2 regions of the Brevibacillus sp. NRRL NRS-603 genome follow, and region 1 is predicted to be linked to the other one. Evidence: predicted binding sites of a transcription regulator. Region 1 holds the regulator's gene; the other holds the start of a gene.
The links. The regulator LexA, encoded in region 1, represses DNA repair genes until DNA is damaged. The targets are predictions, from matches to a motif close to CGAACATATGTTCG.

Region 1 (15,298 bases):
CCCGTTTCACTTGTACTACATCCCGTTAAAGCTTGAAGCAGCAAGAAACAGCTCAAAATGAAGCTCATCCTCTTTTTCATCTAGTCCATCCCCCTTGATTCCATACAAAAGTAAGCGCTTTCACTTCATCACACTACCATGATAACGTAAGTGTAGACGAAACAAATCCGACGGTATGGCGAAAAACTGATCGCGTAAAGACCCATATTTTGTACAAATTGTCTAATTATTTTGAATTCGTTATTTCAGCAAAGAAAAAGCCAGTCCCTTTTTTGACTGGCTAAAAATCTTGAAACGAAACGATTACAACGTATTCAATAATTCCTCTACTGCTTCCACAACGGTCTTGATACATGGATCGCTAATGTGTCGATGCGTCGTAAAGCGAATGACATACTCATCAAAATCAACAGCGAGCACTCCTTTTTCCTCCAGCCGTTCCAAGAAGGCAACAGCTGTTTGTCCAATCGAGTCTGTATTCACAAGCACGATATTCGTGTCGACTTGCTCGACCTGAAGTGATAGCTGGCGCAAGCCTTTTGCCAATTGCTGAGCCCGTTCATGGTCTTCTGCCAATCGTTCGGTCATCTGTGTCAAAGCGATGATGCCCGGTGCTGCCAAATACCCTGCCTGACGCAGCCCGCCGCCTAATTTTTTTCTCCACCATCTCGCTTCTTCGATAAATGAACGATCTCCAGCCAAAATGGAGCCAACTGGAGCACTCAGCCCTTTGGACAAGCAGATCTGAACGGTATCGGCAAAAGCGCTTAGCTCACTGACTGCAACACCCTGGGCAACAGCCGCATTGAAGAGACGAGCACCATCTAAATGAACGGGAATCCTGTGTTTCTGTGCGATATCATAGACACTTTTCATTTGTGCGACAGAGATTACCGCCCCGCCCGCGCGATTATGTGTATTTTCGAGACAAATCAATTTTGTGCGAGGAAAATGGATATTGTTGCCCCGAATCGCCCTCTCTACATCTTCTGCACGCAAAGCACCACGTTCGCCAACCAACGTCCGTGTTTGCACGCCGGCCAATGCCGACATAGCTCCGCCTTCATAGTAAAAAATGTGCGAATCCGCTTCTGCAATGACCTCGTCTCCGTTGACACAGTGCGTCAAAACAGCCACCTGATTGCCTTGTGTGCCACTTGTTACGAACAGGGCAGCTTCCTTTCCGAGTATTTCAGCCGCGATCGCTTCCAAACGATTGACAGTTGGGTCCTCTCGGTAAACATCATCACCAACCTCCGCACCGGCCATTGCTCGAAGCATCTCCTCGGTTGGTTTCGTAACGGTATCGCTGCGCAAATCGATTTTCATAGATGACTCCCCTTCCACCCTGTTGTTATTCTCTAGACATATCGTAACACTTTCAACATTGCATCCTGATTTCCCTCTTGCTAAGATGGAGGGGTAACTTACATACAGTTAGGGGATTTGACCTGTGAAACTAAAAATCACGCGTAACGCTGCTAAGCAATTGGCTCCAATCATCGAGCAAGAAGAAGACAAAGAATTGAAACTGCGCGTTTATATTACTCACGCTCACGGCGATCATGCACACTACGGGCTCGCTCTGGACAAGCCAACAGAAGAAGATCTTGTGATCTCGACTGACAAAGAGATTGATGTGATCGTGAAAAAAGATGAGCCATTGCTGGATGGCGTCGTCATTGACTATCTCTTCTTGCCGCAAGAAGGTTTTGTAATTACCAACCCTTCAAAAGGTAACACAGGCGACCACTAAGCAAGATACAGATAAACCCTCTGCTTTTTACAGGCAGAGGGTTTTCTTTGATGAGTAGATTCTCTTATTCGTCAGGAGCCATGGTGTACAGCGCTGCCGGTAAATCTTTCAGCAACGGTGAAGAAACATCATCAACCTTCGTCATAACAAGCCGATGGACCGGACGCGTCATCGCGACATACAACAGTTTTGCGTCCCATTCATTATTTTGATAGGCGTCCACATCCAGTATAATGACCACATCGAACTGCAAGCCTTTTGTTAAAAAAGCAGGCATGACAGTTACGCCACCCGGAAATTGGTTATCCTTGCTGCCTAACAGAGTCAGATCAGCTATCTTGTCTTGCAAGCCTTTATGTGCTTTTTTACTCGCTTGGATGGTTTTCGCTACGATCGCAATCGTTTTGAAGCCTTCAGATTTGTAGGCAGCCACACGCGAAGAGATGTCCTCCCACAGTTGCGCTCGCGAACGAGCCTTGACCATGATTGGTTTTTCACCATGACGCAAAACCGGTTTTGCCAATACCGTCTCGGGCAATTCAATTTGCCGTAACACTTCATTGGCACAGCGCATGATCTCAATTGTCGAACGATAGCTTTGCGACAACGTATAATAAGAAGGAAACAGCTGTGCAAATATCCCCTTCGTCAACTCTTCCCAGGCATGAATCCCCCGGTAGCTATGAATGCCTTGCGCAATATCTCCCACGATTGTTAGTGAGTTTCGCTTCGTTGCCAATGCAATGACTGCTATTTCCAACGCACTCAAGTCTTGCGCTTCATCTACGACCGTATGATCAAAATGCTCCGCTTTGTTCATTCCTTCAACAATATGCTGCAAGTATAGCAATGGCGCGATATCTTCCGGCTCCAATCTCTCCTCTGCAAATAACGCAGCACTTGACTGAGCCACATCACGCACAACCTCGTCTGAAATGTCAGCAGGTACGAGCTTGCGCAGTAATTCCTCGTCAGCAATCAACTCGTGATAAGCTGCGAAGATTTCCAGTCTGGGAAACGCAGTCAGGTACGTATCCAATATTTGCTCCAGCATTTTCTCGAATTTGTACAAGCCTTCTTTGTCCAAATCGACTTTTCGTTCTCGCAAATGGGCAAACAATTGCTTGTTCATTTCTTGTTTCAAATGCTTGCGAAGCGCTTCTACCCGTCGATGATACGGCATATTGGCGAATTGCTCCAGGAAGCATTGGCGAATAAAATCACCCGGAATGGTAAAGACTTGCTTGGTTTTGTTGTATAAAAAGCTGAGCTTCTTAAAAGGGATTCTCGTTTCAACGATATACCGAATGTATTGCTCCAGCGCCTCCCGACAAGCAAGCGATCCTTTGAAGCGAAGCCTGTTTCTCGTCATTTCTTGCTGGCGCTCATCCTGCCCCTCCTCGAAGAACAATTGAAGAGGCTTATCGGGACTCACGATTCTCCATCCTTTAGGTAGCAGAGGCTTTACAAGACGCGCTGCCCAATCTACAAAGGTAGACTGTTGAACGTCATCGACGCCTAACTCTGGCAAAACCTCGGATATATAGGTAAGAAACATCCGGTTGGGTGCAAACACCATGAACTTTTTGGACATCATGGAATCCTGGTAGTTATAAATCAAATAGGAGAGTCGGTGCAGCGCAATGGTCGTTTTTCCGCTCCCCGCTACTCCTTGCACAACAATGGGTCGTTCCTTTTCCGCTCGAATAATATCATTTTGCTCGGACTGAATCGTAGCGACGATGTCTTTTAGTCTGCTATCGTTGGCCTGATTCAGATTGGCTGCCAAAAATTCATCGATGAAGCCCTCTTGCAAAAACTCATCGGGATGCCCCATTTCGCGGTTAATCGTTTCTTTTACTGCTCCATCATAGATGCCAACAATCTTTCCGTCTTCAATTGCAAAATTACGCTTTAATCGAACTTCACCACGCACGATCTCGCGTCCCATCCGATAGAACGCGTCTTTGCTTTCACCCGAATAATAGAGACTGGCGATAGGTGCACGCCAATCCACGACGACAGAATCAAATGTATCACTGCGCACAATTCCCCGTTTCCCTATGTAGACCTGGTCCAGCTCATAGATTTCATCCTTCAAGAAATCCACTCTGCCGAAATAAGGCTTCTCTCGACCCTGATCTTCCAGATAGCGCAAATCCTTTGCCTTTTTAAAGTTAACGACCTGCTTCACATAGTCATCTGTTGCCTCACGAATATCATTGCGAAGCTGCTCCATTTCTTCGTCGATCGCTGAAATGGTTTCATCCAGCTTTTTTTGTTCCAGTTCATAATCACGATGCTGTGTACTCACATTCATTCCCCCTCACATGTATCGTGTTATTGAATGTATCAGGACCATTGCCTCGCCAGCCATATTCCAACCGCACAAGAAAGGAGACCGACTCCCAAACTGAGAAGAGCGTACAAAGTGCCACGCAACAGATGGCCTTCTCCCCAAAAAGTAACCACTTCCAAGGAGAAGCTAGAGAAAGTCGTAAATCCTCCCATGACACCCGTTGCAAATAAGAGATAGAGTGTCGGAGATAAAAAACCACGTTCTTTCCCCAGCACGAACAAGATGCCGATGACCAAAGATCCACAAACATTGGCGATCCAGGTTCCCCACGGCCATCCCGGCTGATTTGCGAACAAAGACAATAGGTAGCGCAAAAGAGAGCCAACTGCTCCTCCAACCGCCACAGCTATCCACGCCATCGCTTTCCCTCCCTGGCTATCAAAGCGTTATGTATGTCACAGAAAAAGACACCCTAGCGTCAAGCGAGGATGTCTGTCGTATCAGTAATTGTTATCTTACTGTTTTGGCTTATTTTCTTCAAGGTCTTCCACATAACGGATGGAATCCAAATTTGCTCTCAATGAAAGCTTAACGGCGTCAATATACTTTTGGCGCAATGCTTTTTGTTCGAGCTTTTCCTCTTCAGTCAAACCTTCTTCGCGAGATTTTTTGACCAATTCATTAATGCGTTTAATTTCTGCGTCAGATACCACTGCTGGTTCCTCCCACTCTGTAGTAGTGCCGCTTTATTATACCACATTCGAATGTTCCCGCAAGACAACCGAACACTTACGGCATGTCAGGCATGATCAGAGTCTGACCCGGGTAAAGCCTGTTGCTATCCAAACCGTTCGCTTCCTTGATTTCTATGATATAGTCACGAACATCTGTATGCTGATCTGAGTAGCGAACAGCTAACGACCATAGGCTATCTCCAGATTGTACGGTTACTTCTACACCTTGTGGCTCCTCCATTGGCGAAGAAGCAAACACCAGTTCGGTCAACAAGTAAAAAAAGAGAGTAAATGTAATAAGAAACAAGAGAGCTTGTCCTCTCGTGATACCAAAACGAACACGACGTTCTTCTTTTTTGTCGAAACGATTACGTACTGTTGATGAATTCATAATAATGGCCCCCTCACAAACATACGTTCTGATCATTTGTAACCTCATGATAAATGAGAACATATGTTCATGTCAACAAAGAATCGAACTTATGTTTGTCGAACGCAAGCTCCCATGGTATAATATAGGAAAATATGTTCGAGAAATCAGGGGTGTCTTTCTATGTCAAAATTATCGAGTAGACAACAAGCCATCATCGAGTTCATACGAAAGGAAGTTCGTGATAAAGGGTATCCCCCTTCTGTACGTGAAATTGGAGAGGCTGTCGGACTAGCTTCCAGCTCAACAGTACATGGTCATTTGGCACGCTTAGAGAAAAAAGGCCTCATTCGTCGAGATCCTACCAAGCCTCGCGCCATCGAATTGTTATCAGATGAAGATCGTTTTCAAGACAATTTCGAAGACTCTGTCGTCCGTGTGCCCGTAATCGGAAAAGTAACCGCTGGACAACCGATTACTGCCATTGAGGATGTGGAAGAATACTTCCCGCTTCCGGACAATATCGTGACTTCTGACAAGGTCTACATGCTGCGCGTCTCCGGAAACAGTATGATTGATGCCGGGATTCTCGACGGAGATTACGTAATTGTTCGCCAACAGCACGTAGCGAACAATGGTGATATTGTCGTAGCCATGACAGAAGAAGACGAAGCGACCGTCAAAAGATTTTTCAAAGAAAAGAACCACTTCCGTCTTCAACCGGAAAATGCCACGATGGAACCAATCATTCTGGAGCATGTCACCATTCTCGGCAAAGTCATCGGCGTCTATCGCCTCATTCACTAGTTTCCACATAAAAAAGGACAGCCTCTGCTGTCCTTTTTGTTTTCTATATGTTATCTAGCAATAAAAAACCAGATGATCATCGCAAGTTGCAAGATGACTTTTACGACCGCGCTGCCCAAAAATCCGATCAGTGAGCCTACCCCTGCTTTCACTGCTCGCTCCATCGACTGCTTCTGCACCATCAACTCTACGAGAACGACGAATACGAACGGCAAGATCAGCATACCAAACGGTGGGAAAACGAAAATCCCGAGGATAATTCCGACCGCAGCAGCAACGGACGACCACTTTGACCCTCCATACTTTTTCACGAAGTACATGTTCGTCAGCAAGTCAGCACCGTAAAGCAGAATGCTTAGAACGACCATTCCCCACCAAAAGGATGCTGGCAATCCCGCTCCAGGATCTGCAATAAAAAAGTGATAGAGCAAAAAGCCCGCCCACAGCAAGATCGTATCAGGTAAAACGGGCAAGAAAATTCCTGCGATGCTTAGCAAGAACAATAGCACAACTACGACCCACAAAAATATTTCCATCTACTACACTCCCTTCCTTTAGGTATACGAGTGATTACCGATTTCGTTGCGTACTTATTTACTTTTGTCTAAACTATTTTAAAAGAAAGTAGACACGGAGGTAGTCTCATGAGAAATTGGCATGATCTCTCATACTTGGGCAGAGGATCGATGCGCCAAAAAGCGGCGTGGGAAGTGATTCAACAGACGCATATCATGGAAGTACTATCCGATTACCGTCCAGTGCTTGCCGGAACCATTCCATTGGACATTGACGTTGCGCAAAGCGATCTGGATATTATTTGCGAAAGTCATGATCTGGATCAGTTTGAGCAGTTTGTTCGTACAGCGTATGGCTGCTTGCCCAGGTTCGAAGTGACACAACTAGATGTGAAAAGTATTCCCACGTGCGTTATCTCGTTTTTCACAGCTGACTTTTGGTTTGAATTGTTTGCTCAACCGGTAGCGGTCGAAAACCAAAACGCTTATCGTCATATGGACATCGAAGCACGATTGTTAGATATAGGGGGCTTGGATGCATACAAACATATCAGGGCTCTGAAGCAAAGCGGCATGAAAACCGAACCTGCCTTTGCTCAATACTTTCATATTGCGGGTGATGATCCATATGAGGCATTGTTGCAATTGGAGTCATTAACCAAAGAGGAATTACGTCAAAGAGTTCAGCTGCTTCGATAGGCTCTTCACCTTTTCATCCACTTAGCCAAGTGTTTAAAATATTGTTTCGCAAGTATACATTCGGTATGTACAAAATAGGCTTACACGAAGAATATCTTGTGGTACGGAAGTGATTATCTTGGAAAATACTAAAATCCCGACTCCTGCTGACAATGATGGCATACATCGTGTAGAGAAAGTCCCCTTCCGCAAGAAAGGGGACTTTTCATGCTTTTTTAGGCGGTGGTCATCTGAAGTTTACAGCTCCTATGGAGAATTTTACTTTCCCGTTTCCATAAACCTCCTAATGCGGGCTCCGATCTCGTCACGAACTCGTTGAAACTCAGGCCATTCTTTTCCCGCAGGATCGTCAAATCCCCAATGGACACGGTTTACATGAGTAGGAGTGGTTGGACAAACGGAATCGGCATGGCTGCATAATGTCACGATCAGATCAGCCTTGTTTAAAATATCAGTGTCAATGACATCTGATGTTTGATCGGAAATGTCTATGCCAACTTCTTTCATCGCTCGAACCGCGTTTGGATTCACACCATGGGCTTCAATCCCAGCCGAAAAAACATTCCAGTCGTTACCCAAGTATTTCTTTCCCCATGCTTCCGCCATTTGGCTTCGGCAAGAATTTCCTGTACATAAAAAGTAAATCGTTTTTTTGTTTTCCATGATGTACACACCTTTTAGCTTCAATTTGGATATGTGCTGGCAAAATATTTGCGCTTGAACCATAAAGCTACATTAACCAATGCAATCATAACAGGTACCTCAACAAGAGGGCCTATCACGGCTGCGAAGGCCGCACCGGAATGAATACCAAACACTCCAACTGCCACTGCAATAGCTAACTCAAAGTTATTACTGCCCGCTGTGAAAGCAAGGGTCGTAGTAACAGGATAATTTGCCCCAATCTTCTTCCCCATATAGAAAGAAATAAAGAACATAACGATGAAGTAGATGAGAAGTGGAATCGCGATTCGGACTACATCAAGCGGAACGCTTACGATGTTTTCTCCTTGTGTTGAGAACATGACAATGATAGTAAAGAGCAAGGCAATCAGTGTCATAGGACTTATTTTCGGAATGAACACTTTCTCATACCAATGTTTGCCTTTCCCTTTTACAAAAGTAAAGCGCGTCAGCATCCCGGCAAGAAAAGGAATACCTAGATATATAAACACCGATTTTGCCACTTCCGCCATCGTAATACGAATGACTGCGCCCTGAATACCAAGCCATTCGGGAATTACGGTGACAAAGACATAAGTATATACTGAAAAGAAAAGCATCTGAAACACAGAATTGAAAGCCACAAGCCCGGCAGCATATTCTGCATCACCTTTTGCGAGGTCATTCCACACAATCACCATGGCGATACAACGTGCCAATCCAATCATGATCAGCCCCACCATATATTCTGGTTTATCTGGCAAGAAAATGATCGCTAATAAAAACATCAAAACCGGACCTATAACCCAGTTTTGAATAAGGGATAGCACAAGAACCTTAAGGTCTTTAAATACACGTCCCATTTCTTCATATCGAACTTTAGCTAAAGGAGGGTACATCATCAGTATTAAGCCTATAGCAAGCGGTATGGATGTTGTACCAATTTGTAAGCTATTTAATCCACTTGTGAAAGTAGGAAAGAAGGTTCCGATCATAATCCCTACTGCCATAGCAAGAAAGATCCAAAGGGTTAAGAAGCGATCTAAAAATGATAATTGTTTCATTGGGCCTCCCACTTTGTCTTAGCAGCAGGATGTGGATTCGATTTTATGAACGTCACTGTCAGACTTTGTGTAGAAAAACTCCCACTCATTACCGTCTGGATCAGTAACCCAAAATTTATCCTGCACAGCATAGCAACATGTCGTATCCATCTCGTCACGAGCGAAAAAGCCTTCCTTTTCTAGTCTTTCCTTATGAGTCAGGATTTCATTTGCACTTTCAACTTGAAAGCCGAAGTGGTTAACTTGATTTCCGCTTACAGCGTCCCGAACATTCAATGTAAAGTTTAGTCCAGGGTTTTCTAGCAAGAACTTAGCATAATCAGGTTTTACCTTTACAGGATTAACCCCAAAAACCTTTTGATAAAACTCAATAGATTTCTCCAAATTGGTAACGTTAACGCCAACATGTACATACTTCATTTCAACATCCTCCTTTATTTTAAATACTATTAATCAAAAAAAATTGATATAAGGTCTAAAAAAAATTAGCAGCAGCTCCCTTTGCCTGTTTTCCTGAAGATACAACAAAGCTCTTCCGATAAGAGGTGATTCACTTCATCATCATTCAGATCGTAGTAACTCCAGGTACCTTTTGTCTCTTTGATAATTAGGTTGGCATCCAATAATATCTTGAGATGATACGATAATTTAGATTGAGGCATGTCAAAAACCTCGGTAAGATCACAGACGCATGTTTTACCTCTTTGACAAAGCTCATACATAATTTCAAGTCGCTTCTGATCGGAAAGAGCCTTGAATTTCTTCTCATATAGCTCCAATTTGTGCTTAATATGGTTCATCGATTACAACCTCATTCATCAATTTTTTTTGATGTATTTATTATATGCACGATTACCAAGAAGATGCAATAAATAAATCAACTTTTTTTGATGTAACATCCTTTTCGATAGGTGATGCTACGCTAAGAAGCAAATCATGCGTGTGAAGTAAGCGGAAAACGAAAATGTTCTGTCTCGATTTTTAACGAGGGACGAACAAATAAGACATCATCGGTCGTTGTCATCCAGGCAGATTGGATCTTTTCATTCTCACTATCTGGCATAAAGTAAAAGTGAATAATTGTTGTCTCAGCCGTAACCAAATGAGAAATGACCACTTCTATATCCACTGTTTTTTTACTTACAAGATCAAATACATGCAGTTGGTTGTCTTCTCGTTCACATAATACAATCACATCCTCTTCTTCGACATAATAGATCGCATCCCGAAAAACGAGCAGAAAGTAAAACATCAACAGATGTTCGCTATCCTTGACGGCCAGTCTTGATGAAACGGGGATTCTTTTAGCAGCAAATTCCTTCATGACGATAAAATCAGCCTCATTATCAACATCCAACTTGCGTAAGACCGATTTTTGTTCCACTGGCTTTTTCAAATCGGACACCAATAAGCAAAAACTACTTTCGTGTACTCTTTCAAATCCGAACTTTGGATAAAAATTGAGTACGGTATCATTGGCATACAAATAAATAAAATCGTATTCCTTCTCCCATGTTTCAAGAATATGGTTTATCAATTTCGCTGCCAGTCCTTGGTTGCGATAGGCAGGATGCGTCATGACTGTTCCGATCTGAAGTGCCTTATAGTCTTTGCCATTGAATGTCACGATCATCTTACTGGCAGAAGCGTTAGCAATAACCTGTTCCCCATCCAAAAAGGAATAGCAGACATAGTTATCGTTCCAAAAGCCTTTGTTATCCCATTCTTTAAAATCGAGCTGAAAGATCTGCTTGGCCAGGTCATTAAAGCTTTCCTTGTAAGTTTCTATATGCTTGTAGTCGCTAATCAATCGATATTCACCCATGTAAAACCCTCCCATTCCATTGTTTGTGCTGTTTGTCATCATTCATTCCTTTTCAGCAATCCCTTCTTTCCAATAAAAAAGACCACAAGAAGAATTCTCTTCTCATGGTCAAATTTATCGTTGTGATGAACATACCTATTCCGAACAGACTAGATATCATGCACAAACGTGAAATTTGTTCTGATGAGATATAATGCCTTCTAATCGCTTTTGAAAAAAGGTATAAAAAATAAACAAAGGGTACGCCCTTCATTTGACCTTTCCCCTATAAAATTCATTCGAATTTTACTCAGCGACTATCAGTTTCATCATACTCAATCAAAACCTCTTTTCACATTAGATACCCATACTATATTTGACTTTCAAAAGATTGTAAATAAGCATTCCAGTTCTTTTTCGTTGCGTAAGTATCGTTATACAAAAAAGCCATTTTCTTATATAATTACAAGTGCCCCCTTTTCGAAAAGGAAAGGGGAAACCGTTTTTAAATTGGACCTCGAGGGGGGTGTACCAATGGCGAATGCTCTCAATTTGCCACATACCGCAGCGGCTCATGCAAAGCCTAGAAATAGTGAGGCGATACTTTGCATGAGGTGGTCTTACGTTTAATCGAATTATCGCCTTCATTTGCGTATCTCATTTTCTATTTCTTGGCTTTGCCCCTTATTTGCCTATCTAGAAATAAGGAGCGAGCAGAAATGAAATGTGTGAAAGCAAATTTAATCCTTCCTGAATCGTTACTCGCAGAAATTCAAAAGTACGTGCAAGGAGAAACCATTTATATTCCGAAGACAAAAGTAACCCATCAAAAATGGGGGACGCGCACTGGCGGGAGAAAACTCCTGGATGAGCGGAATACGGCTATTAAAAGCAGCTTCCGGGCCGGGACAGCTATTTCTCAGCTAGCGGAGGAATACTTTTTGTCTACAGAGACGATTAAAAAAATCGTGTATACCAAATAAACGTTTATAAAGCACTGACGACCTTTCCATTTCGGTTGTCAGTGCTTTTTTATGGCGAGTTTTTTTGGGAAATGTCCTCTCCCTTTCCCCTCTCTTGAAAACACGTTAAAGTAAAGAAGAACCCACCTTACAAGACAGAAACAGGAGGAACCGCAAGATGGAACCTTTTATCCATACGCATCAATATCACTTCATTAAATCACGTGTTCAAGCAATCATGAACGCCTATGCAACCAGTACAGATGTCAACGTGATTCGTGCTCGCAAAGAAATCGCCCATGAAGAAATCTTTCAGTTGTTCCCAAACATGACGGAAGAACAAAAAGAGATTTTGCAACCGATTGACTCGATTAAAGAAAAGGCAGAAGGAAAGCAATTTTTGCATCAGCTTTCACCGTTTGTGATTCCATTCCCTGCTCTCACAGAGTCTGCCATTAAGAAGCTCTTTCCAAAAGTCAAGAAGCTTAAAGTCTCGAATTTAGCTGAGATCAATTTATCAGAAACCTCTTATGTGAGCTGGTTAGACACTGCGACAGAAAAGAAATTTATTGTCGCTTACCACGAAGGAAAACTGATTGGCATACACGGGCAATTTACAAGCGTAAACAAAAAAGGCGTTTGTGCGCTCTGTAATCGCTTTGAGGAAATCGGCATGTTCGTCCTTGAAGCCAAAGGTTCTGGAGATGGAACGTATTTGAAAAAAGGAAACTACATTTGCCAAGACAGTGTGACGTGCAATCAAAATATTATTTCGCTGGATAAGCTGAACGATTTTCTCACGCTGATGGTCAAATAAATTTGCAACGAAATGAAAAAGCCGCCGGGTCTCCATGCCAGGCGGCTTTTCCTATACATCCTTACTTGATCTCGTTCAGACTCTCTTCCAAACGATCCCACGTTTGGGTGATGCCTTCTAGCATGCCCATGTCCATGACCGTTTTGAGGGCTTCAGCAGATACATATTCAGAACGGCTGACCAGCTTCGTCTTGCCACCCAAATCAATGAATTCCATCATAACCTCTGTCGAAGGCAGGGTATCATTTGTGTTGCCTTCTGCATCTGAAAAGTAGTCGGTATAGATGATTTTTTCGGGCTCAACAATCTCCTTATAAACGCCTTTGCCCCAAGATTCCATGCCGTAAAAATCACCTTGATTCTTATCGACGCACTTCATGCAGTAGTGCCAAACACCACCTGGTCGGAAATCAACCTGACAAACAGGGAGTTCCCAGCCTCTCGGTCCCCACCAACGCTTGAGATGCTCAGGCTCCTTAAACATCTTGAACACGAGATCTCTGGGCGCCTCGAATACACGCTCCAGTACCAGCACCCGCTCGTTCTCTACCCTTGAAACCATTGCGTTTCTTGACATAGTAATTCCTCCTCATCCATTTGAATGAATCTCAATCATTTTCCTTGTTCTGCAGTTCCCGCAAATAGTCTTCCAGATTATCGAATCTCTCTTCCATAACACGCTGGAATGAATTCACCCAAGAATCCAGCGCTCGGAAGGGCTCAGGCCTGAGTTTGTAAAATCGGCGGTTGGCTTCGGCCTTTACATCCACGATCCCATTGTCACTAAGCACCTTCAAATGCTTCGAGGCTTGGGGCTGGCGAAGCCCCAGTTGGTCAGCGATTTCCCCTACGGTTAGAGGACCGTCACGCAAAAGTTCGACGATTTTCATACGATTTGGTTCAGCCAAAGCACTCAGCGTCGCCATGTCCATGCCCGGATTCATCCCTGACATGTCACTCACCTCGTTACATGATGGATTCTACGTTTATCTCATCCCCTTCAGTGTTATTGTGATCGTCTTGTTAACCAAAATATACACCAAAGGGAATATTCCTGCAAAGGAATATTTGGTGAAAATGTTTCGTTAGTGATTAATCAATAACTAGGGATATCATTTATTTGATGGAAGTACGATTCTGCAAATGCTGGATCGTTGCCGTTATACCCTCCTCGAAATTCGTCACTGGGATTGGCCCAATAAGCCGTTTATATTTTTCTCCGCTAAGGATCAACGGTTTTTCAGTTAAATACAGCATCTCGACAACCTCCTTCATCACCGGGACGAACATACCCAGCAAAGACAAACCAAATTTTCCAAGTGGAATGACCGGTTTCACGATGCCACTTGCTTTTTGAGCGATTCGGACGATGTCTCGACCGGAAATGATACCTCCACCTGGGATGTGCCAGTTTTGTCCATAAGCAAACTCGCGGCTGGCCAACTCTACAATCATCTTCGCTGCATCGGGCAAATAAACAAACTCGCGAGGAACATGCATATTCCCAATGAAAAGCCCCGGTTTTCCAGCCGCAATTGCCTCAAGTGTGGAACCCAAATACGATGCTTGATTAGCAGTGGGTCCATAATAATCCGGCAATCTGACAATCATCGTTCGCGCATGATCCCAGCGACTACTTAATAGCATCTGTTCAAATGCCAATCTGATTTTTCCTTTCTTTGTATGCGGTTGTTTTGGATGCTCCTCTGTCACTGGTTCCATCTGCTTTCTCCCGTATGGATAAATGCCGTCTACCGCAACAACCTTCAAGCCCCTCTTGTTCGCCGCTTCCATGATCGCTTCGCCAAGTGGGATCAGCTTTTTCACCATCTCGTGATAAGGGACGTTTGCACAATGGAAGAGTACATCCGCTCCTTCCGATGCTGCTACGATGTCTTGAGACCGGAATGCATCCCCGACGGCCAATGACAGATTTACTGGATTCCCCAGCTCTGACGCCATTTGCTCCAGCTTTTGTTGAGAACGCCCAAAAGCAATCGTTTCAATGCCTCGATTGATGAGCTCTTCCAAAATTGCGGCTCCCGTTCCACCTGTTGCCCCGACTACAATCGCTTTTTTCATTTCGGATCATCTCCACTCGTTTTATTTGTGATTGATCAATCACTAACTAATTTGAACTATAACGTTTTAGTTAGTGATTAGTCAATAACTAATTATCGCAATTTTTTCTCCCCTACACCTCCATCAATTCTGGCATGTCCAAAGCCGCTGAAATATTACACAGCATTCCTCTTGCCAGGAAAATAAGCGTTCTCTCTTCCGGATTCGCGATGCCCGCTTTGCGAAAAGCTGTAAGGACAATCTGACGAACATCCCGAAATGCTTCGCGCATTACCTCACGAATCAAAGGCTCTTGAATCGTCTGGGCCTGCATTTGAAGCAGTATTTCATTTTGATGGGAAGCCAAAATCTTTTCATACGTCTTGATCAAATCTGTTTCCAATTGCTCTTTGGATGCGGACTCCACAACGAGACGGAAAGAGTCAATGATCCGCTCCCACGACGCCTCTAGTGCTGCCAGTAACAAAGCTTCCTTTGATGCAAAAAACTTAAAAATATACGGCTGGGAAATCTTTGCACGTTCTGCAACCTGCGCTGTCGTTGCCCGGAAATATCCGATTTCAGCAAAGACTTCAATGGCAGCAGAAATGATTTCCGTTTTACGATTGACCGACGTCATTTGCAAGATCGCCTCCCTTTTAGTGATTCATCAATAATACCTGCATTATACGACAGTTTCTGATCCGGTTCAAATGACATGTATCACTGCCATAGAGACTTGCCAAG
Region 2 (15,298 bases), on a different contig from region 1:
AGAACACCCATCAGACTAGAACCAATCTGCGTAGCCAGTCGAATCCGCTGCGCTTCTCCCCCAGACAGTGTTCCCGCCGCACGGCTCAGTGTCAAGTAATCCAGACCGACATCAATCAAGAAGTTCAGTCGCGCCTTGATTTCTTTTACGATCAGGTTCGCGATCTTCGTTTCCCGCTCTGTCAGTTCCAGTCCATCGACAAACTGATGCGCATCGAGAATCGACAGCGTAGTCAGCTCAGAAATGCTGCGCTCCCCGACCTTTACCGCCAAGCTCTCCTGACGCAAACGTTGACCTTTGCAGACAGGACACGCCTTTTGACTCATAAATCCTTCGATTTGCTCGCGGATGTAATCCGAGCTCGTCTCCAGATGACGTCGTTGCAGGTTGATGACGACACCCTCGAACGGTACGACCGCCTCGCGCACTTGCCCAAACTCATTCTCATAGCGGAAGTGAATTTTTTCGCCCTCACTTCCGTACATCAAGATTTGTCGGTGCGCTGCCGTAAGCTCCTCATATGGCACATCCATCCGAATGTTAAAGTGGCGGCAAGCTGATTCCAACAATTGTTGATAGTAAGTCGAAGTCTTCGGCTCCCATGCACCAATCGCCCCGTCATTGAGCGTCTTCGTCGCATCAGGAACGACCATATCCGGGTCTACCTCCAGCTTGACACCCAGTCCATCACACTCCGAGCAAGCACCAAACGGGCTGTTAAAGGAGAAAATTCGCGGCTCCAGCTCTCCAATGGAGAAGCCACATACCGGGCAAGCATGCTTTTCACTGAACAGTAGCTCTTCTTGCTCCATCACATCGACGATGACCTTGCCATCTGCTAAACGAAGTGCCGTTTCCAAGGAGTCTGCGAGACGCGCCTGTACATCCGGCTTCACGACGATCCGGTCAACGACAACTTCAATGTTATGCTTTTTATTCTTTTCCAGCTTGATGTCTTCGGACAGATCGGTAATTTCACCGTTGACCCGCACGCGGACAAACCCTTGCTTGCGGATGTCCTCGAGCAGCTTAACGTGCTCTCCCTTGCGACCTTGTACCATAGGCGCGAGAATCTGCATTTTCGTGCGTTCAGGATACTCCAGCAGGCGATCGACCATTTGTTCAATAGTCTGGGATTGAATCTCGATACCGTGCTCCGGGCAAACCGCTCTACCTACACGCGCATACAAAAGACGCAAATAGTCGTAGATTTCCGTAACCGTACCTACCGTGGAACGCGGATTGCGGCTCGTCGTTTTCTGGTCAATCGAAATCGCAGGGGAAAGTCCCTCAATCGAATCCACGTCCGGCTTGTCCATTTGCCCAAGAAATTGACGGGCGTATGCGGACAAAGACTCGACATAGCGTCGTTGTCCCTCTGCGTAAATCGTATCAAAAGCGAGCGAGGACTTACCCGAGCCAGACAAACCCGTCAGAACGACGAATTTGTCCCTCGGAATGACTACATCAACATTTTTTAAATTGTGGGCACGTGCACCCTTTACGACAATATGTTCTAATGGCATGAAAAAAACCTCTCCTTAGAGTTCCGCCTTCAGCTCAAGAATCAAATCACGCAATTCGGCCGCACGCTCGAACATGAGGTTGCGTGCCGCTTCCTTCATTTCTTCTTCCATACGTTCTATGACAGCCACGCGATCCTTCTTCGGCATTTTTTTGAAGTCTGCATGTGGCAAGTAATCTGCTTTTTCCTCCGCTACCTTGGTCGCCTCGATCACTTCGCGGACGGACTTTTTCACGGTTTGCGGCGTGATGCCGTGCTCTTCATTGTAAGCCATCTGAATGGAACGACGGCGCTCTGTCTCTCGAATCGCAGAGGCCATCGAATCTGTCATTTTGTCCGCGTACATAATAACGCGTCCCTCAGCGTTCCGCGCAGCCCGACCGATCGTCTGAATCAGCGAGCGCTCATTGCGCAGGAAGCCTTCCTTGTCTGCATCCAAAATCGCCACGAGCGATACCTCCGGCAAGTCTAGACCTTCCCGCAAGAGGTTGATCCCGACCAGCACGTCAAACTCACCTAAACGCAACGAACGTAAAATCTGCATCCGCTCGATCGTTTTAATATCCGAGTGAAGATAGCGGACCTTGATTCCGATTTCTTTCAGATAGTCCGTCAAATCCTCAGACATTTTCTTCGTCAGAGTCGTGACCAGAACCCGCTCATTTTTCGCAATCGTGGCTTGAATTTCGCCAATCAGATCGTCAATCTGTCCTTTGATCGGACGTACCGTTACCGTCGGATCAATCAAGCCTGTCGGACGAATCACCTGCTGCACCATTTCAGGGGTGTGCTCCAGCTCATATGGACCAGGCGTAGCTGAAATGTAGATCGCTTGTTTCAGCTTTCCTTCAAATTCCTCGAACTTGAGTGGACGGTTATCGCGTGCAGAAGGCAGACGGAATCCGTGTTCCACCAGTACATCCTTTCGCGCGCGGTCACCGTTATACATCCCCCGAACCTGCGGCAAGGTCATATGCGACTCATCCATCATGACGATAAAATCATCTGGGAAGTAATCCAGCAAGGTATACGGAGCGTGCCCCGCAGGAAGTCCTGTCAGATGGCGCGAGTAGTTTTCGATCCCGGAGCAGAAGCCCATCTCCAGCATCATCTCAATATCGTACCGTGTGCGTTGCTCCAGTCGCTGTGCTTCCAAGAGCTTGCCCGCATCACGGAATTCTTTCAGTCTTTCTTCCAGCTCGGCCTCGATGCTTTGGACAGCCAGCTTCATTTTCTCCTCGCGCGTCACGTAGTGGGAGGCAGGGAAAATGGCAATGTGATCACGCTGTCCCAAAATCTCTCCGGTCAGTACGTCAATCGAAGTAATCCGCTCAATTTCATCTCCGAAAAACTCTACGCGAATCGCCTGCTCGCTCTGTGAGGCAGGAAAAATCTCCACCACGTCACCCCGCACGCGGAACGTACCACGTGTAAAGTTGATATCGTTGCGTGTGTATTGGATATCGACCAGACGATGCAAAATCTCGTCTCGTCCTTTTTCCATGCCAACGCGCAAAGACAAGAGCAGTTCACGGTACTCTTCCGGCGAACCCAATCCGTAAATGCAGGAGACGGAGGCAACGATGATCACATCTCGGCGTTCAAACAGCGCACTGGTAGCCGAGTGACGGAGCTTGTCGATCTCGTCGTTGATGCTCGAGTCTTTTTCAATAAACGTATCCGATTGGGGAATGTATGCTTCGGGTTGATAGTAATCGTAGTAGCTGACGAAGTATTCCACCGCGTTGTTCGGGAAAAACTCCTTAAACTCTGCACAAAGCTGAGCTGCCAGAGTTTTGTTATGTGCCATCACGAGTGTTGGCCTGTTCACCTGAGCAATTACTTGGGCAGCCGTATAAGTCTTTCCCGTTCCCGTCGCACCAAGCAATGTCTGGTGTCGCTTGCCAGCCTTTAACCCTGCCACCAGCTCGGCAATGGCGGTCGGCTGGTCACCGGACGGTTGAAACTCCGATACCAATTCAAAACGCTCCATTCCCTCGTTCATCTCCTCATAGCATGACTGTTTCTACTTCCATTATAACACAATTCCGGCTAGTTTAAGCCCAAAATTCGAACAAACGTTTGTCTTCATCTTTCCGCCGATTTTTCCGATATAAGATGAAGGAAGTACAAACATACGCAGATAGACTCGCCACCTTCAGGGAGGATTGACATGTCAGATACCGGAACAACCGTCAAAAATAACCCTTATATACAACCGCATATGAGCTATAAAGGCAAAAAAGAATTCTCCACAGAGCTCGACCAAAATGCCTTTATGAAGCTCATGCTGGAGCAGCTAAAGCATCAAGACCCTATGTCCCCCATGGACAACTCTCAGTTCATCCAGCAAACAAGTATGCTGACCATGGTAGAAAAAATCACAAAAATGACCACGCTGATGGAGCAATCGAACAACAGCATGGTCACTTTGGAAAAGTATGAAAAGCTGGTAGGTCGCACTGCCTCGTATTCTCTTACTACAAAAGACGAGATGACGGGAGAAACCAAGACGGAGAAGAAAGAAGGCGTACTTGATGCCGTCTACATGGATCAAGGCAAAATCTACTTCCGTATTGCAGGCGAATCGACACCGATTCCGCTGGCAGACGTCTCCGGACTGGAATCACAAGGTCTGGCAGGCAATACGCTCGATAACAGCGTGAAGTACATGGAAATGATCGGTCGAGAGATTTCCTATAAAGTAACCAAGGAAGTAGACCGGGATGGCAATCCAGATACCACTAACGACGTTTCCAAGGTTGATGAAATCTTGAATGGCGTCATCACTGGCTTTACCACCAAAAACGGTACCGCACAATTCCAACTGGATAATGGATCAACCGTAAAAGCCGAAGAAATTGTAGGCATGACAGTGAAACCTGAAAACAGAACAATGGGCAACTCGCTTGCCTACGCGCAAATGATCGGCTACAACATCACGTACAACCAGTCTACAACGAATCCGGACGGCACCACTTCCAATACTCCTCTTACCGGAGTAGTCAAAGCGGTCAGCATGAAAAACGGAGTAGTCGAATTCGTCCTTCAGGATGATAAGAAAGTCGCTCTCAATCAAATCACAGGATTCGAAGCAACTGCCTAGAATCCTATACAAAAAGCCGCACATCTTCGAATCGAAGAAGGCGGCTTTTCTTTTGCAGGGTCCTATTCGTTTACGATCACTTTTCCGGTTATCGCATCCACGTAAAACGTATCATCTACTTTAAATTCTCCCCCGCAGAAGCAATGCGGGCGAGTTTGACGAAACGAAAGGTCATAGCCAAGCTTCCATGTAATCGTGTTTTTCTTATGATCTGGCTGGTGAATGTAGGTCAACTCAAGTGGATAGGTTTGCAGTAATCGGGTCATGGCCACTTGTTCTTTAAGGGCTTGGGAACCGGCCGGGTATTTGACACTGGCCGGTTTGTTTATTCTCACCTGCTCCCATGTCCCCGTCCATGAATCGATCCGAATCGTATACATCCCGTCCTCCGCACTTTGATTGATCCCATAAACCGGAATCCCGTTCACAATGGGATCAGCTATGATCGAGGTATACCTTTCATCTCCATCCTCCGTTATTTGGAACTGATTGCTTCCAGACGGAGTCAGTCTGGTCAAAAGCTTATCCGCTTTCACTCGATCCCGCTTCTTATCCGTTTTCACATTAGACCATTGCGGATTGTTTACCTTCGTGGAAAATTCAAGAAATTCACCAGTCCTCGCATCTGTCACGAGGAGATGATGCTGCTCGCCGTTACTGCTTCCCTCAGGAAAGCTAGCCATTCGAGATATCTTGTCAGCATCGGGAACCCCCTCACCAAAATTTCCCCATATGAAATAACGAAGGGCTGGGCCATTATCGTAACTCGCCTCGTAGATGGACAGCGGCAGCTTTTCTGTTTCGAGTTTAAACAACATGCGTAACAAATCACGCGCTTGCGTTTCTGTTTGCGCAACCCACTTCTCACCTGTTCCATTCACATTGATGGTCTGAGACGGGCTCGTTGTCGCTCTTGAATTCGTTGTTACCAATCGGTTGCCACTGAAGGCATCTAATGCACTACCTGTATGTTGTTGGGTTATGATTCCATTTTTCAGGACATAGGCAAGCTTTGCTTCCACCTGATCGCTATGATTATGAGTAGGCAATAAATAAACAAGCTCCAATGGCCGGCTTTCTTGCCACTTTCGTACAGCTTGTTCGGCGGAGATGACGCGCTGCGGAGATGGGAGTGAAGAAGGACTTACTTTTTCATATAGCCTGCCATCAAACGTGGAAAACCAAACAATTCTTCCCGATGCATCAAAACTGACGAGACAGTCATAATCGTCATCAAGCACCACATTATTTATCACTCGCACCAGTCGAACCGTCAATAGGTCCTTATTTTTATAAACCTCTCTCGCCTGATAAGTATTACCTGTACCAGTTCCCTGCAAACCAGCGACAAAAGCCAACGCTCGTGCTTTGGCCTGCTGCTCATTCGGGTACGCAGGCTTTGTTGCTGCTTTAGGGGTAAGATTCAGTCTGAGAAGCTCTCCTGTCTGTCCGTCAAAAATCGCATCATCCATGGACGACTGAGCCTCAGCAGCAGACTGCGCAAAAGTGACCGCCACCCCGCTAACACCAGGTCCATCCACATCTCCACCGTAAACGACATAGCGCGAAGACAACTCCGGTACAAGCTTGACTAGCTTTTGGACACCTTTCGTCACATGCATCGGCACAGCTACAACCGATTGAGCCTGCGCTACGGTCACAGGACTCATTGCGCCTGCTCCTGATAAGGGTGCAGCAAAGACCGTGGCAGCTGCTAATGTACCCGACAAAAACCACGAGACCGTTCTTTTTACTTTGGACACCGAACCAACTCCCCCTTATTTCCTCCTCCATTGAGACGCAACAGCCACCAGTAAGTTACCGAATAGACGAGCTTTTCTCAAAAAAAGAAGGTATGCACTTTTGTCTGCATACCTTCTCCCCAACTATCCTTATGCTCCTACATTCAGCTTCTCCAGCTTTTGCTTGATCAGCTCGACTACACTGGCGCGTTTCAAATCAACAAATGCACGGGTATTTGCATCCGGAACCACAATGATCCCCAGTTGGTGATGATTGCCCGCATAGACCGCACACTGTACGAACTTCAGCTCGCCTTCACGCGTAAGTACTTCCATTTTGCAAAAGGCAGGATTGGCTTGTAGTGCTGGATATAAATCTTCTTTTTCCCGCACCGAAATGCCGTTTACTTTCACGATAATCTCACCGGGTGTGATGCCGATCTCCTCTGCTCTTGTACCCGGAATGACTCCCATTACTTTTACGCCACGCGAAGACTGGATGAAATAAGGCGAACGTTTTCTTTCTTGATACTGACTCCAGAAAAACAGCGCCTCATGACCGAATAGCGCAAAGATCGCAGCCAGCAAGATCAATGGATAAAACCATGCAGCGAGAGCGCATAAGCCCAGCAAAATGATCGCATACAGCATCAAATTTTTCGCAACCTGCGTCGCTTTTCTATAAGGTGTCATCGTTTGCGTCATATCGGAGAATCCTGTCACTGTCGGCAGAAGCATCAGTCCGAATGAAGCAGCTCCCGGAGAGAAGAACGGCCACCCTGGATACAACGCACCACTCATAGCACCTGGCTCCATCTGTACGAACAGCACGGCTGGCGTCAGCCAAAAAGAATGAAGCAAATAGGCACCGACAATCCGTCCACGCTGCCCTTCCACGAACAGCGGAGAAGCGTCCCGCCCGCCATTCCAGCGTACGAGCATCGCTTCAATCAGGTGCATGACTGCAACTAACGCAAGCAACGGCAATGGTTTCGCCTGACGAATCATTTCCCAGACAAAGCTCAATCCAGGAACATCCGTAACCGGTGGAATGACCTGTGTGATCGCGTGTAAAATCGCCAAAATCCCTGCAGCATATGCGAAACAGAGAAACCGTAAACGAATCAGCGCCAAGATGAGCGCCAATCCCCATAGTATCCACAAATCCTGTGCTTGCACGACCACGCCGAGTCCTGCACTTAGAAGAGAAATCAGCAAGCCTCCCACCAAGCCCATCCCTACAGCCCGTATCGTCGAGAGCAGAGGGGACTGAATGCGCGCAGAGAAAAGCTGTCTTTCCAGGTTCATCTGTCTGCGATAATGCAAATAAATAAACACCAGAAAGAGATAGAAGACAGGATTAATAAAAAATGCGGCAAAGCCATATGCAATGGTAAGCATATCTGCCTGTATCGCCAATTGCCTCACCTCAACTGAAAGAAAGAAAAACCACGGCATTTGATTTGCCGTGGTTATCATTTCTACGGAAAGCAGGGAATTACCTGCTTCCATTTTCTTGATTATTCATTACTTGCCGGTGACTACATCCAGAGCTTTTTGCAATTGCAGGTCATTCTCTGGCTTCGTCATCGTTTTACGGAGACTTTCTTCCAGCGACGAGCGTGTCTTCGCGTCTACTTTGCCAGTTACCTCGAGTTTGTTAGAGGTTTGGAACTGCTTGATTGCTTCCTCTGTCTTTTCATCGAAATAGCCATCTTCACGTCCTGGGGACAGATTCAAGCCCTTCAGGATGAGCTGCAGGTTTTTCACGTCAGTGCCAGCCATGTCGCGTTGCAATATTTTATCTGCCGGCAACAGAGTCGCGTTGAAATAATCTGGTTGCTTGACTGCAAAATCTGGCGTAATGCCTTTTTTATGGACCCATTCACCACTCGGTGTGACCCACTTGGCAATCGTCAGCTTCAATTGGCTCTTGTCGTTCATTTCCATTGTACTCTGAACGGTTCCCTTACCAAAGGTCTTCTCACCGACCAGCTTGTAGTTGCCACTATCCCGCATAGCACCCGCGAGAATCTCCGATGCACTGGCGCTTCCGCCATTAATCAGTACCGAGATTGGATAAGGCTTGGCAGCTTCTGTAGTCGAGAAATACTCCTCTTTTTGCTGTCCGCCATTTCCATACTCGATTTGCACGATCTTGCCTTTTTTCGGTACGAGGATTTCTCCGATTTCTTTCACAGCTAGCAAATACCCGCCCGGATTGCCTCGAACGTCAATTACCAGACCGCCAATCCCCTTCTGCTCAAGAGCAGCCAGCTGTTCTTTGAAGTGCTTAGCTGTGTCTGTCGAGAATTGGGTAAGGCTGATCACACCTACTTTAACACCGTTCTTCTCGATGATTTGACTGTTTACTGTCTCAATCGGAATGTCGTCACGCACACACACGATGGTAAGAGGCTCTGGCACTCCGGCCCTCACTACTTTGAGAACCGCCTTCGTTCCTTTTGGACCACGAATCTTCGTCACTGCCTGATGCAGGTCCAATCCTTCAAGGGATTCATCATTTACACTCAAAATTTGGTCGTTTGGCCGCAGCCCTGCACGCTCTGCTGGAGAGTTTTTGAATGGCGAAACAACCGTTACCCGACCATTTTGCATCGTTACCTCTGTCCCGATCCCTTGGAAAGTCGAGTGCAGGGTAGATGTGAACTCCTCAGCAGAACGAGGGTCCATGTAATCACTGTACGGATCCTCGAGAGACCCGACCATTCCGCCAATTGCACCCTCTACTAACTGCTCATTGGTGACATTTTGGATGTAATCTTTCTTGATTGCTGAAAACGCCTCGTACAGCTTCTGGAACTCTTTCGGATAATCTCCGCTCCCAGAAAATAGCGCCATGCTGGATGCTGTTAATGCCCCACCTTGACTTGAACTGGCGCTAGCCGATGTCTTCATGATCGCCATCGTAATAAAACTACTGGCTACCATGGAGATGAGTACAAGCGCGATTACGGTACGTCCTTTCCATCTCACTGTTACGTCACCATCCTTTGTGCTACCGGAAAAAGATATGCTGCTAGTGTATGCATGTTCCGCTAACAATATTTGTCTGGTCGCACGAGGGTCTACTTCAAGTATGGCATTGGGTTAACTGCTACGTCGTTTTTATAGACGGTAAAGTGTACGTGATTTCCGGTTGAACGACCTGTTGATCCTACCTCTGCGATCTTTTGACCTCTCGATACGGATTGCCCAACAGAAACCTTGATACCTCCCTCGCGAATATGACCGTACAGAGTGGTATATTCTGCGTTATGCTTGATCATTACTGTATTCCCGAAGCCGCCGTTATATCCTGCAAAGAGAACGATTCCGTCAGCCGCAGCCAAAATTGGCGTTCCCTTCCGTGCTGCCATATCTACACCATTATGCCCAGCCGAGCGGCCTGTAAACGGGTCTGACCGCATTCCGAAGCCAGAAGTGAAGCGAAATTGTCCACTTGCGATAGGCAAGGCAAACTTCCCACCCTTGTAGCCTGTACTGGATGCGCTCATTGCACGTACTCGCTCCGCGTATTTGGCTGATTCTTGTTTGGTGATAGCCAAAAGCTCCTGCCCATACTGCTCCAAATCCACTTCAAGAGCAGATTGTTTCTTTTCCAATTCAGCCTTGACCACCATACTTTGCTTGTACTGCTTGTCCAATTCGGCTTTGAGCTCCTCAGCCTCATCGAACATCCCGGCGTACACAGTCAGCTGATGATCAATTTCTTTCTTTTTAGTCTCGATGGTTTCCTTATCGCGAATGTTATCCTCTAAAATACGCGTGTCCTGCTCTAAAATAAGCTGCAAGGCCTGCATACGCGTCAAAAAGTCCCCAAAGTCAGAGGAACCGAGAAGGACATCCAAATAGGAGACCGTACCGCGTTCATACATGGAAGTCACACGTGTTCTGAGCAAGGCATCCCTTTTCGCCACGCGGTCTTTTGCCTCATCCAGCTTATCCTGCGCGTTTGCTGCTTTTTCCTTGGTCTCATCCATTTGCTGCTCAAGCTTGTCCAGCTTTTTCTGTGTATCGTTGCGACGCAAATCGATTTGCATCAATTGCGTTTCCAAGCCTTTTTTCTCTTTTTGTACGACATTGATTTGTTCTTCGGTCTTCTTCAATTGCTGCTGCTGGCTTTTCTTCTTCTTTTGGATCTCTTTTAGCTCTCGATTAATCTTGTCCAAAGAGGCCTTACTAGGCGCTGCCAAGCTCACATTCGTCGGGAGCACCGTACCGACTACAAGACCAGTGATCACGAGTGCTAGCAGGATTCTCTTTCTCATGATACTCCTCCCACGCTCTTCAAATTATTAAACTCGCAAGAAGCGACGTACGGACACCAAACTTCCCCAAATCCCGATAAACGCGCCAATCGCCAGCAATGCCAACGCCACTTGATACACGAGCGGGAATAGCGGCAACAGTTTAAACAGTTGGGAAGCTTCAAAGCTGGAGTGAATGGCATCCAGGAGGTAGTAATAGCCAACCATTAACATAATGGTCGGAATCAATGCCCCTGCCACCCCCATCATGAGCCCTTCCACAAAGAATGGCCAACGGATAAACCAGTTCGTGGCACCAACCAGCTTCATGATTTCAATCTCTCTGCGACGTGCCACAATTGTCAGCTTAATTGTGTTGGCAATCAAGAACATCGCTGTAAAACCAAGTCCAATAATAAAGGCAATCCCGACATTTCGGACTGCTCCTGTCAAGGAAAACAGCTTTTCCACAGTGCCTTCCCCATAGGTTAGGCTTTTGACATACTGGAGATTCTTAATTTGAGCGGCAACAGCAGCAGTGTCTTGCGGTTGCTTCGTTTTTACGGTAAACGCATCCGGCAGAGGATTGCTTTCCTCCAATCCCTCAAACAAATACGCTTTTTCACCAAGGCTCTCTTTAAATTGCTTCAGCCCTTCGTCTTTCGGAACAAATGAAACAGACTCCACTTGAGGAAGTTTCTTGATGTTGTTCTCAACCTGTGTGATGTTTTCTTTTGTCGCCAGCAAGTCCATGAAGACCCGAATTTCTACTTGCTTTTCCACGCTTTGCGCAAAGTAATTGACGTTCATCGCCAGAATGAGGAAAACGCCCAAGATAAAGAGGGTAATGGTCACGGCACTAATAGAAGCGAACGACATCCAGCCGTTCCGCCCGAGGTTTTTGACCCCTTCACGGACATGGCGCCCCAGCGTCCTAATCTTCATAACCGTATTCCCCTCTCTGCTCATCACGGGCAATTTGGCCTGCTTCGATCGCAATCACCCGTTTTCTCATGGTGTTGACAATTTCTCTATTGTGGGTAGCCATGACGACTGTCGTGCCACGCTGATTGATTTCTTCAAACAGCTTCATGATCTCCCATGAGGTCTCTGGGTCCAGGTTCCCCGTCGGCTCGTCCGCGATAATAATTCCCGGACTATTCACCAGTGCACGCGCTAAGGCAACACGCTGTTGCTCACCGCCGGACAGCTCGCTTGGCAGCATTTTTGCTTTATGCTTGAGCTTTACCAGTCCCAAAACATCCATCACACGCGGCTTGATTTGTTTTGGATTGCTCTCGATTACCTCCATCGCAAACGCGACATTTTCGAAAACGGTCAATGTCGGCAGCAGCTTGAAGTCCTGGAACACGACACCAATACTGCGGCGGACTAATGGAATTTGTCTCTCTTTGATTCTGCTGACATTGAAGCCACCCAAAAAGATTTGTCCTTTCGTCGGCTTCTCTTCACGGTACATCAATTTGATAAACGTAGATTTACCCGCACCACTGGGGCCTACTACGTACACAAATTCACCTTTCTCAATCCGAATGTTGATACCTTTCAAAGCATTCGTTCCATTCGGGTATGTTTTCCACACATCGAACATTTCGATCAAGCCAATCACATCCTACTTCGTCAGATCCTTGTCTATGTATCTTGATCCTGAATTTTAAAGTAAAAATCGACAAAACCCCTCTACCCACTAGCAACCGCTGCCATACCTTGTTGAAAAACAGCGGGATTTCCCATCTTATCTATTATACCATCACGAATCACGGATGGTATCCACTAAATCTCTCATTTCTTGTCGAAACAGCTTCGATTGTTAACAACTGTCACGAATTAGGGAGAAAATAAGATTGCACATTCCTAACTAGCTTCATGGAAAACAGTTGGCTACAATGAGTGTGACAAGAGGGCATCATAAAAAAGGAGCTGTTTATAACGTGGAAAATTTTGTTTACCATAACCCGACACAGCTAATTTTTGGACGGGGTCAATTGGCCCAGCTCGAGGAAAAAGCAAGACAGCTAGGTCCCACTGTCCTTTTGGTATATGGTGGTGGCAGTATAAAGCGAACCGGTCTCTACGACAAAGTGATTTCTCTCCTCCAGTCTGCGGGCTGCCGCGTGCATGAGTTGCCAGAAGTGGAGCCAAATCCACGTCTGAGTACCGTGAACAAAGGAATTGAGTTATGCCGCCAAGAGGGCGTCAATTGGATACTCGCTGTAGGTGGTGGCAGTGTAATCGACGCGGCCAAAGCAGTCGCGATCGGTGTGCCTTACGAAGGAGATGTATGGGATTTTTATACACGCAAAGCGGTCGCACAAGAGGCTTTGCCTCTCGGTACCGTACTGACACTTGCTGCTACTGGTTCTGAAATGAACCGGGGAAGTGTCGTCACCAATTGGGAGACACAAGAAAAGCATGGGGCTGGGACAACTTTTCCTGCGTTTTCGATTCTGGACCCAGAACATACGTTTAGCGTACCTCGCGACCAAACGATCTACGGAATCAGCGACATTTTGTCCCATGTATTCGAGCAGTATTTCACGCATACAACCGAAATTCCATTGCAGACACGTTTTGCCGAGTCGATCATGAAGACCGTCATCGAAAATGCAGAACGCGTCCTCGCCAATCCGGAAGACTACGATGCGCGAGCCAACATTATGTACTGCGGAACAATGGCATTGAACGGCACTCTCCCGGTTGGTGTCACAACAGACTGGGCAACCCACTCCATTGAGCATGCTGTGAGTGCTGTTTACGACATCCCGCACGGTGGCGGTCTGGCGATCATCTTCCCGAAATGGATGCGCTATGTGTTCCGTGAAAACGTCACTCGCTTTGTGCGGTTCGCGACAGAAGTGTGGAATGTCGATCCTGTCGGCAAAACAGATGATGAGGTGGCATTGGAAGGGATCGCCGCTACGGAAGCTTTCTTTGAGCGAATCGGTGCCCCTACTCGCTTGGCTGATTACGGTATCACCGACGAGCATTTGCAGCTCATGGCTGAAAAAGCTACTCCGTTTGGACCGATCGGCCAATTCAAAACGTTGACCAGCGATGATGTGGTACAGATTCTTCGCATGTCTTTGTAAACACAAACAAACGCCGCCTTCCAGAAATGGGAGTACGGCGTTTGTTAATTTGATCGTCAGTTTTGATTCAGCCATTTTTTCCGAATAAGATTTCCACATAACAGCACCACCGGCACACCGACGCTATAGGTAAAATCATAGAATGGCCAGTACTTCGCAATGATGTCGCCATAGACGATCATATTGGGCGAGAAAATCGTAGACATCACCATGAGCAAAACAATGTACGGAAAGATTAGAACCTTGAAGTTGTCGATTCGAAAGACGTGACGGATTCCCAAATGGAAAAACAAGCAGTACAGCGTAATTTTGACACTTACCGCGATAAACCAGATCACCGCGATAATCGCCTCTAGCCGTTGAATGAAATCCCCGAGCTTTAGCTGTTTGATGAGAACATAGGTCGGATAAAAATGCCGCGAAGTCTGTTCTGCCCCCAAAACAAGGATGCACATCACCATGATGATGAACAGCACAATTCCCCCAAGCAACGTCCCCAGAAAAAAAGATCTCATTCGTTTTTGAATGGGCGAGACAAACGGAAGAACCGCCATAAATATGACCAGCTCTGAAAAAGGAAAGGCAAATGCCGCTGTAGATCCCTGCAAAATAGGCTTCCACCCATTTTCAAAAACAGGTTGAATTCGAGACATTTCCACCTGTGGCAGAAGAGTAATCATGAGTAAACCAAAAAAGAAAAAGAACCAGACAAAATAGATTTCTGCCGATTCTGCGACTGTTTGCAATCCTAAACTCACACCAAACATAATCACAATGACAAACAATAGCTGTATCGCGAATCTCGGTGTCGAGACTAATAGATGCGTGCCAACAAAGTCGCCAATTTCCATCACATGCGCCCCTGCTGAAAACAGAGTATAGCAAATGAACGAGAGTGTAATGATGGTTCCCAACACTCTCCCAACGGTTTGATCAACGAAGGTGAAAAAGCTTTGATTCCGATAAAGCTTTCCCACAGCTATGAGTAACATAATATTGAGCAGTCCCACCACAAGCCCGATCAGGACGGATATCCACGCATCCTGTTTAGCAAGTGCAGCCGTCGTGCCAGGCAGGACGAGAACGGAGTCCCCAATGGTAACAAGGGTGACGAGCATCAATAGTTGACGGGGACTGATCTTGTAGCTCTCTTGCATGATTGTTCCCTGCTCTCTTTAGGCCTTCGATCCCTTTGTACAATTATTTCCTCCATGATTTGACGCTAAACACACAGGCATTTCATGCTATGATAAAGAAATATATGTAAATTCTGAAATGGAGTGGAGGACTGCAATCATGTACAGAGTAAAAAAGCAGGACGTGATTTATGCCATGTCTCCTGAGAATCTTCCAGTCTTGAAGGTGGAAGCAGGCAGTATCGTAACGTTTGAAACCTGCGATTGCTTCGAGGACCAAATCCAATCGGATGACACCGTGTTTCAAGAGCTTGATTGGAATCGGATCAACCCTGCTTCCGGCCCTATTTATATAGAAAAAACAGAACCAGGCGATATTTTGGTTATTCATATTCAGAAAATTGAGAT

Region 2: the regulator LexA is predicted to act here: its motif matches at 3,597-3,610, upstream of uvrB (excinuclease ABC subunit UvrB).

Annotation. Positions count from the first base shown of each region.
Region 1 covers NZ_PXZN01000012.1:742,806-758,103, forward strand. The annotation lists gene C7R94_RS10490 (peptide ABC transporter substrate-binding protein) at 1-80, opposite strand, end outside; gene ltaE (low-specificity L-threonine aldolase) at 304-1,329, opposite strand; gene C7R94_RS10500 (HesB/IscA family protein) at 1,454-1,756, shown strand; gene C7R94_RS10505 (HelD family protein) at 1,821-4,070, opposite strand; gene crcB (fluoride efflux transporter CrcB) at 4,109-4,474, opposite strand; gene C7R94_RS10515 (DUF896 domain-containing protein) at 4,571-4,768, opposite strand; gene yneA (cell division suppressor protein YneA) at 4,845-5,180, opposite strand; gene lexA (transcriptional repressor LexA) at 5,343-5,966, shown strand; gene C7R94_RS10530 (DUF456 domain-containing protein) at 6,017-6,502, opposite strand; gene C7R94_RS10535 (DUF4269 domain-containing protein) at 6,611-7,180, shown strand; gene arsC (arsenate reductase (thioredoxin)) at 7,439-7,843, opposite strand; gene arsB (ACR3 family arsenite efflux transporter) at 7,864-8,907, opposite strand; gene C7R94_RS10550 (ArsI/CadI family heavy metal resistance metalloenzyme) at 8,926-9,327, opposite strand; gene arsR (arsenical resistance operon transcriptional regulator ArsR) at 9,393-9,707, opposite strand; gene C7R94_RS10560 (GNAT family N-acetyltransferase) at 9,842-10,732, opposite strand; gene C7R94_RS10565 (CD3324 family protein) at 11,431-11,694, shown strand; gene C7R94_RS10570 (FusB/FusC family EF-G-binding protein) at 11,852-12,490, shown strand; gene C7R94_RS10575 (SRPBCC domain-containing protein) at 12,552-13,067, opposite strand; gene C7R94_RS10580 (ArsR/SmtB family transcription factor) at 13,099-13,443, opposite strand; gene C7R94_RS10585 (SDR family NAD(P)-dependent oxidoreductase) at 13,607-14,572, opposite strand; gene C7R94_RS10590 (TetR/AcrR family transcriptional regulator) at 14,685-15,191, opposite strand.
Region 2 covers NZ_PXZN01000038.1:45,608-60,905, reverse strand. The annotation lists gene uvrA (excinuclease ABC subunit UvrA) at 1-1,526, opposite strand, end outside; gene uvrB (excinuclease ABC subunit UvrB) at 1,542-3,518, opposite strand; gene C7R94_RS24545 (flagellar hook assembly protein FlgD) at 3,699-4,631, shown strand; gene C7R94_RS24540 (hypothetical protein) at 4,694-6,394, opposite strand; gene C7R94_RS24535 (PDZ domain-containing protein) at 6,524-7,885, opposite strand; gene C7R94_RS24530 (S41 family peptidase) at 7,901-9,370, opposite strand; gene C7R94_RS24525 (murein hydrolase activator EnvC family protein) at 9,463-10,665, opposite strand; gene ftsX (permease-like cell division protein FtsX) at 10,693-11,589, opposite strand; gene ftsE (cell division ATP-binding protein FtsE) at 11,579-12,265, opposite strand; gene C7R94_RS24510 (iron-containing alcohol dehydrogenase) at 12,597-13,754, shown strand; gene C7R94_RS24505 (GerAB/ArcD/ProY family transporter) at 13,811-14,911, opposite strand; gene C7R94_RS24500 (acetamidase/formamidase family protein) at 15,051-15,298, shown strand, end outside.